DNA from 2 places in the Arthrobacter sp. BG5 genome. Region 1 is predicted to be linked to the other one. Evidence: predicted binding sites of a transcription regulator. Region 1 holds the regulator's gene; the other holds the start of a gene.
What was found. Region 1 encodes HrcA, which represses chaperone genes, less so after heat shock. Its sites were predicted from a motif close to TTNGCACTCGNNNNNNNCGAGTGCNAA; they were not measured.
Positions count from the first base shown of each region.

Region 1 (3,878 bases):
GGCTCGGTGCTGACCTCAATGCACTCCACGGTCAGCTGCTGGGGCGCGGCGGCGGTCACCGTGCCGGTGATGCGCCTGCCGGCGCCGTCGGTGATGTCGACGGCCTCCCCCACGGCCAGGCGCTTGACCGTCACCGCGTGGCGCGCCTCGGCGCCGTCGAGGACGAACGTCGCGCCGGGGACCTGCTGGTCCAGGGAGCCTGCAGGGGTGAAGAAGACCGGGTTACTCACCGCTACAGGTTACCGAGCCGGTCCCGCAGCTTGGCGAAGACGCCACCGCTGGCGGCAAGCTTCCCCTCAGTGAACTGCTCGCCGCGGAGTTTGGCGAGCTGCCGGAGCAGGTCCTCCTGGGCGGCGTCGAGCTTGGCCGGGGTGTCCACCTGCAGATGGACCTTGAGGTCCCCGCGGCCATAGCCGCGCAGGTGCGTCACGCCCAGGCCGCGGAGCGTGATGACCTCCCCGGACTGGGTGCCGGCCTTGACGTCGATCTCCTGCTGCCCGTCGAAGGTGTCCAGGGTCAGTTCCGTGCCCAGCGCGGCGGCGGTCATCGGAATGTTCAGGCTCGCGTGCAGGTCGTCGCCCTCACGCACATAGGTGGCGTCGTTGTTGACCCGGATCTCGACGTAGAGGTCACCGGAGGGTCCGCCGGCCGGTCCGGCCTCGCCCTGGCCGGACAGCTGGATCCGGGTGCCGGTGGCGACCCCGGCCGGAACCTTCACGGTGAGCGTGCGGCGGCTGCGGATCCGGCCCTGGCCGGCGCACTCGTTGCACGGGTCCTTGATGACGGTGCCGAAGCCCTCGCAGCTTCCGCAGGGGGCCGTGGTCATGACCTGGCCGAGGATGGAACGCACGGCCCGCTGGACCTGCCCGCTGCCGCCGCAGATATCGCAGCGTTCGGGGTGGCTGCCGGGGCGGCAGCAGGAGCCCTCGCAGGTGGGGCAGGTGACGGCGGTGTCCACTTCAAGCTTCTTGTTCACGCCGAAGACGGCGTCGCGGAGGTCGATCCGGACGCTGATCAGCGCGTCCTGGCCGCGGCGTACCCGGGAGGCGGGGCCGCCCTGGCCGCCGGCCCCGCCGAAGAAGGTCTCGAAGATGTCCTGGAAGGCGAAGCCCTGGCCGGCGTAGCCGCCGCCGAAACCGTTGTCGGTCCCGTTCTCGTTGCCCGTGGTGTCGTAGACCCTGCGTTTCTGCGGGTCCGACAGGACCTCGTAGGCGTGCGTGACCGCCTTGAAGCGCTCGGAGGCGTCGTCCCCGGGGTTCACGTCCGGGTGCAGGGTCCGCGCAAGCTTGCGGTAGGCCTTCTTGATCTCTTCCCCCGTCGCTTCACGGGAGACTCCAAGAACGTCATAGTGGCTGCTCAAAGTGTGTATCTCTTCCTTTTTGTACTGCCAGTGGGGCACTGCCTGTAGTGGGCAAGAAGTCCGGTGCCGGATCCGGCCCGTCAGGGCCCAAGGATCCGCGAAAGGTAGCGGGCGACCGCACGGACGGCGGCCATGGTGGTCGGATAGTCCATCCGGGTGGGCCCCAGGACGCCGACCTTGGCCGTGGCGTCCGGGCCGTAGCCGGTGGCCACCACGGAGGCTTCGGAAAGCCCGTCGTAGGGGTTCTCCCGGCCGATGCTGACGGTGACGCCGCGCGGGTCCTGCGCCATGTCGCTGAGCAGGCGCAGCATCACCACCTGCTCTTCGAGCGCCTCCAGCACGGGGCCGATGCTCAGCGGGAAATCGACGTTGGAGCGGGCCAGGTTGGCGGTGCCGGCCATGACCATCCGCTCCTCGCGGCTGCTCGCGGCCAGCGACTCCAGTCCCCGGGACAGGGCCTGGGCGGCGCCGCGCCGCACCGGCGGGCAGTTGTCCACCACGGCCTGCAGCGACTGGGGCAGCAGCCCCAGCGGGGTGCCGGAGAGCCTGGCCAGGAACAGGGTCCGGAGCTCCGCGAGGGCGTCGTCGCCGAGGTCCTGGCCGACGTCGATCACCCGCTGCTCCACCTTGCCGGTGTCCGCAATCAGCACCGTGAGCACCTTGCGGGGCGCCAGGAGCACGAATTCGATGTGCCGGACGCGGGCCCGGCTCAGGAGCGGGTACTGCACGACGGCGACCTGGTTGGTCAGCTGCGACAGCAGCCGGACGGTCCGGTCCAGGACGTCGTCGAGATCCTCGGAACCCTCCAGCAGCGCCTGGATGGCGCGGCGCTCGGCCGGGGACAACGGCTTGACCGCAGAAATCTGGTCCACGAACAGGCGGTAGCCTTTGTCCGTGGGAATCCGGCCGGCACTCGTGTGCGGCGCCGTGATCAGGCCCTCGTCTTCCAGCGCGGCCATGTCATTGCGGATCGTGGCGCTGGACACACCCAGGTGGTGCCGCTCCACGAGCGCCTTGGATCCCACGGGCTCGCGGGAATGGACGTAGTCCTCCACGATGGCGCGCAGCACTTCGAGTTTGCGTGGCTCGCTCACGCTCCACCTCCAATCGACCCGTATCGGATTGCCGGCGCCGGCCGCGCGGAAAGACCCGCCCGGGGAACCCGCGGTTAGCACTCGACATGCCTAAGTGCTAACCAGTCTAATATGAGTCGCGCCGTTGTTAGCATTGGATTCGCTGCGGGCGTGACCCCCGGGACGGGTGTTTCCGGGCACACCACGGGCCGCACCGCCGTTCTTTCGCCCAAATTCCCGAGTGCAAAGCAGTGTGTAGCAGATGTCGTACCAGAATTGGGGCCCGCAGGATCTCTCCGCCCCCGCCAAGGCCCAGCTGCCCGAAATCGCGGTGGAACGGGGCATGGTGCTCGAGGATGTGCAGTCCGGCTGGGTCGGCGCCGTGACCCGGGTGGAGAAGTCCGGCGGCATGCACGTCGTGGCCCTCGAGGACCGGCGCGGCAAGTCACGCTCCTTCCGCCTCGGCTTCGGGTTCCTGCTCGAAGGCCGGCCGATCAAGCTCATGCCGCCCGCCCCGCGGGCAGCCGCCGCGGGCAGCGCAGCCGGCACCCGTACCGCGTCCGGTTCGGTCCGGGTCGCCGGACAGCGGGCCCAGGTAGCTAAAGCCAGCCGGATCTGGGTGGAAGGCAAGCACGACGCCGAGCTCGTCGAGAAGGTCTGGGGTGACGACCTCCGTGTGGTGGGCATCGTCGTCGAACCCCTGCACGGCATCGACGACCTCGCCGGCGCCGTCAGGGACTTCCGTCCCGGCCCCGGCCGCCGGCTCGGCTTGCTGGTGGACCACCTGGTTCCCGACTCGAAGGAATCCCGGATCGCCGACGCCGTGATGGCCTCTCCCGGCGCGGCCGGCAACGTGCTGATCGTCGGTCACCCCTACGTCGACGTCTGGCAGGCGATCCGACCGGCCGTACTGGGCATTGAGCGGTGGCCGGTGATTCCGCGCGGCGTGGACTGGAAAACCGGCATCCTGACGGCCTTCGGCTGGCCGCACAGCACCAAGGAGGACATCGGCCTGGGCTGGCAGAAACTCCTCGGTGCGGTCCGCAGCTACGCGGACCTGGAGCCCTCCCTGCTGGGCCGGGTCGAAGAAGTCATCGACTTCCTCACGGCGCCGTAGCCGTTCTCCCTGCCACGTTTCGCGGTCCGAGCAAGTATTCTTGAAACGGCGGCCGCTGCTTATTGTTGCGGCCGCGGCTCGTACAGGTACCAACGCTCCACCGCAATCCAAAGGACGAAACGTGGCAGAAGACGCACGCGAACACACGGACCACCAGGCCGGCCATAACCAGCCCCAGTACCATGGCGTTCCGGCAAATGCTCTGCCGCTGACGGCGAGCGAGGACCGGCAGTGGGCCACGTTGGCCCATTTCGGCGGCATCCTGGGCTGCATTCCGTCCCTGCTGATCTACCTGATTTTCAAGGACCGCGGCCCGTTCACCGCGCAG
Region 1 covers NZ_CM155268.1:328,794-332,671, forward strand. The annotation lists gene AC1MBE_RS01445 (16S rRNA (uracil(1498)-N(3))-methyltransferase) at 1-230, opposite strand, end outside; gene dnaJ (molecular chaperone DnaJ) at 233-1,360, opposite strand; gene hrcA (heat-inducible transcriptional repressor HrcA) at 1,441-2,454, opposite strand; gene AC1MBE_RS01460 (DUF3097 domain-containing protein) at 2,696-3,550, shown strand; gene AC1MBE_RS01465 (DUF4870 domain-containing protein) at 3,672-3,878, shown strand, end outside.

Region 2 (3,878 bases), 820 kb from region 1:
AGCGTTCCCGCTCCAGACATACAAACCCCCGTAGAAACCACGTAAGACAGCCAGAGCAACTATACAAGCTCTGCGCCTGGACCCGGCCCTTTGGCTGAGGAGCCTACACTCCCGCAGCCCCCGCAGGACCGGCCCGGCGCGGCCATACGGGCAACAAAAAGGACCGGACCAGCTGACGCTGGTCCGGTCCTTTCAGTGCGCGGAGACCTTAGTGCTGGTGCCCGGCGTGCTCGTCCTCATCGGCCGGCTTTTCCACCACGAGGGTTTCGGTGGTGAGAACCAGCGCGGCGATGGAGGCCGCGTTGCGGAGGGCCGCACGCGTGACCTTGACGGGGTCGATGACACCGGCCGCGATCAGGTCTTCGTATTCGCCGGTCTTGGCGTTGAAGCCCTGGTTGACCGCGGATTCGGCAACCTTGGCGACCACAACGTAGCCGTCGAAGCCGGCGTTCTGGGCGATCCAGCGCAGCGGCTGGGTCAGGGCCCGGCGGACGATGCCCACGGCAGCTGCCGCGTCGCCGTCGAGCGCCTGGACGGCCGGGTCCTCATCGAGCGCTTTGAGGGCGTGGATGAGGGCGGAGCCGCCGCCGGCCACGATGCCTTCTTCGAGGGCAGCGCGGGTGGAGGACACGGCGTCCTCGATGCGGTGCTTCTTTTCCTTCAGCTCGACCTCGGTGGCAGCGCCGACCTTGATCACGCCGATGCCGCCGGCCAGCTTGGCCAGGCGTTCCTGCAGCTTTTCCTTGTCCCAGTCGGAATCGGTGCGGGTCAGCTCGGCGCGCAGCTGGGCGACCCGGGCCGCGACGTCCTCGGCCGAACCGGCGCCGTCAACGATGGTGGTGTTGTCCTTCGTCACGGTGATGCGGCGGGCGGTGCCGAGCACCTCAAGGCCCACGGTGTCCAGGCTGAGGCCCAGTTCCGGGGAAACAACCTGCGCGCCCGTGAGGGTCGCGATGTCCTGCAGCATGGCCTTGCGGCGGTCGCCGAAGCCCGGAGCCTTGACGGCCACGACGTTCAGGGTGCCGCGGATGCGGTTGACGATCAGCGTGGAGAGGGCCTCGCCCTCGACGTCTTCGGCGATGATGAAGAGCGGCTTGGAGCTCTGCAGCGCTTTTTCCAGCAGCGGCAGGAATTCCTGGACCGAGGAGATCTTGCCCTGGTTGATCAGGATCAGCGCGTCCTCAAGCACCGCTTCCTGGCGTTCCGCGTCGGTGACGAAGTACGGGGACAGGTAGCCCTTGTCGAACTGCATGCCCTCGGTGAGGACCAGCTCGGTCTGCGTGGTGGAGGACTCCTCGATGGTGATCACACCGTCCTTGCCGACCTTGCCGAAGGCCTCGGCCAGGAGCTCGCCGACCTCGTCGCTCTGCGCGGAGATGGCGGCAACGTTGGCCACCTGCGTGCCCTCAACCGGGCGGGCGTTTTCCAGCAGGCGGGCGGCAACGGCCTCGACCGAGACCTCGATGCCGCGCTTGATCTGGCCCGGGGCGGCGCCGGCTGCAACGTTGCGCAGGCCTTCCTTGACCAGGGCCTGGGCGAGCACGGTGGCGGTGGTGGTGCCGTCACCGGCGACGTCATTGGTCTTGGTGGCGACCTCCTTGGCGAGCTGAGCGCCAAGGTTCTCGTACGGGTCGTCCAGTTCCACTTCGCGGGCGATGGTGACACCGTCGTTGGTGATCGTGGGGGCGCCCCACTTCTTGTCCAGCACGACGTTGCGGCCGCGCGGGCCGAGCGTCACCTTGACCGTGTTGGCGAGCTTATCGATGCCGGCTTCAAGCGACCGGCGGGCAGCGTCGTTAAACGCGAGCTGCTTTGCCATGGTTTTGTCCTTTCAAGACAGAACCCCGCGCAGCCGTTCCGTTCAGAGTGAAGGAGCGGCGGCGCGGGGGTCCAAGAGAGTTACTTTACGACGATCGCCAGGACGTCGCGGGCGGACAGCACGAGGTACTCAACGCCGCCGGTCTTGACTTCGGTTCCGCCGTACTTGGAGTAGATAACAACGTCGCCGACGGCAACGTCTACGGGAACGCGGTTGCCGTTGTCGTCAAAGCGGCCGGGGCCTACTGCAACAACTTCGCCTTCCTGCGGCTTCTCCTGGGCGGAGTCCGGGATGACCAGGCCGGAAGCCGTGGTCTGCTCGGCTTCGAGCGGGCGGACAACAATACGATCCTCAAGAGGCTTAATAGAGACCGACAAGGACCTCTCCTTTTCGTCAGCAAATTCGTGGACTTTGAAGCTGTGGTGCCAAGGCGTACAGACCGTCGTCGCGGTGCCGGCCGCAGCCTGGCTGTCAAGCTTCAGCTGTTAGCACCCGCCTAGGGAGAGTGCTAATGACGACTCTATGTAAGTAGTTAGCACTCGGTCAAGGTGAGTGCCAGAAGTTCGTCCCTGGTGAACGCCCGCACGGGACATGCCCGTTTCTTGTGGCGGCCAGTGGACTCACCGTGGCTGTGTCCAGCGGGCGCCGGTGGATGGACATTATTCTTGCAGCCCGGGCGCGAGGGACATGCTCATTCCCGGCAGCCGGCGTCGGACATAACGGCATTATGTGCAGCGCTGACGTCTAAGGCTGGGCATGTCCGGACGCGGATCCTGCGCAGAACGAGGGACATGCCCATTCCTGGTCGCCGGCGTCGGACATAACGGCATTATGTGCAGCCCCGGAGTCGAGGACTGAGCATGTCCGGAGGAGCATCCTGCTAAGGCTGGGCATGTCCGGAGGTGCGTCCGGCGCAGGACGAGGGACATGTCCGGAAGACGGTCCGACGCAGGGCGAGGGACATGTCCAGCGGCCGGCGCGGCTGCGGAGGGCTACTCCCCCGCGAGGTCCTCGTAGTCCCAGTCCTGGCCGTCGTCGTCCTCCTCGACCCGGGCGGAGGCGTTCCGTTCGCGGTACAGCACAAAGCCGCCGGCCAGGGCGGCCGCCGCCCCGAGAACCAGGAAGATGATGCCGCCCACCCGGGCGGCGGCGTAGGTGTCGCGGATGGCGCGCGCCTCGTCGGTCGCGTCCTTCACATCCTTGCCGCCCACGGAGTAAACGGTTGCGTTGAAGGCGTCCAGGAAGAAGATGATGACCAGCAATGCCACGCAGACGACGGCGATCACGCTGCCGGCGATCAGCGCCGGACGGGCGAAACGGGCCGGTCCCCGGCTGTCACGGACTTCGCCGCCCGCCTGCTCCCGCATGCTTGCTGTGCCGAAGTCGTCTGTTTCCTTGCCGTCCATGCCGTCCAGCCTATCGGCCGCGCCGCGGGTTCCACGCCTGAACTAGGCTTGATGGCATGGCTGAGACTACGCAGGACCAGATCGCCCCGCTCCTCAATCCGGAGGGCTGGGAGCTGCTGGCCTCGCTGGGACCGTACCGTGAAGAGGAGGCCTTCCGGCTCAACGCCTCGCTCCGTAAGGCCGGCCACTCCCCCGAGCTGGTCTCCGCCGCGCTCACCCAATCCCGGCTGCGGACCAGGGCGGAAGCCAAATTCGGTGAATTCGCCCGGCAGATGATTTTCACCCGGGCCGGACTGGAGCAGGCCACACGGCTCACCGTGGCGGCACGGCACGCGCAGCGGTTCGCCGAAGCCGGGATCGCCCATGTGGCGGACCTGGGCTGCGGGCTGGGCGCCGACGCGATGGCGCTGGCCTCCCTGGACATCCAGGTCACCGCGGTGGAACTGGACGAAACGACCGCCGCCTGCGCCACGATGAATCTGATCCCGTTCCGCAACGCCACCGTGGTCCATGCCGATGCCGCCGCCGTTCCGCTTGACGGGATCGACGGCGTCTGGCTGGACCCGGCACGCCGCACCACCTCCAGCTCCGGAACCAAGCGCCTCTGGGACCCGGAAGATTTCTCCCCGCCGCTGTCCTTCGTGGAATCGCTG
Region 2 covers NZ_CM155268.1:1,151,672-1,155,549, forward strand. The annotation lists gene AC1MBE_RS05175 (acyltransferase family protein) at 1-20, opposite strand, end outside; gene groL (chaperonin GroEL) at 209-1,819, opposite strand; gene groES (co-chaperone GroES) at 1,900-2,196, opposite strand; gene AC1MBE_RS05190 (hypothetical protein) at 2,812-3,225, opposite strand; gene AC1MBE_RS05195 (THUMP-like domain-containing protein) at 3,282-3,878, shown strand, end outside.
Region 2: groES (co-chaperone GroES) is a predicted target of HrcA. The motif match lies at 2,352-2,378, and genes of this name have one in related genera.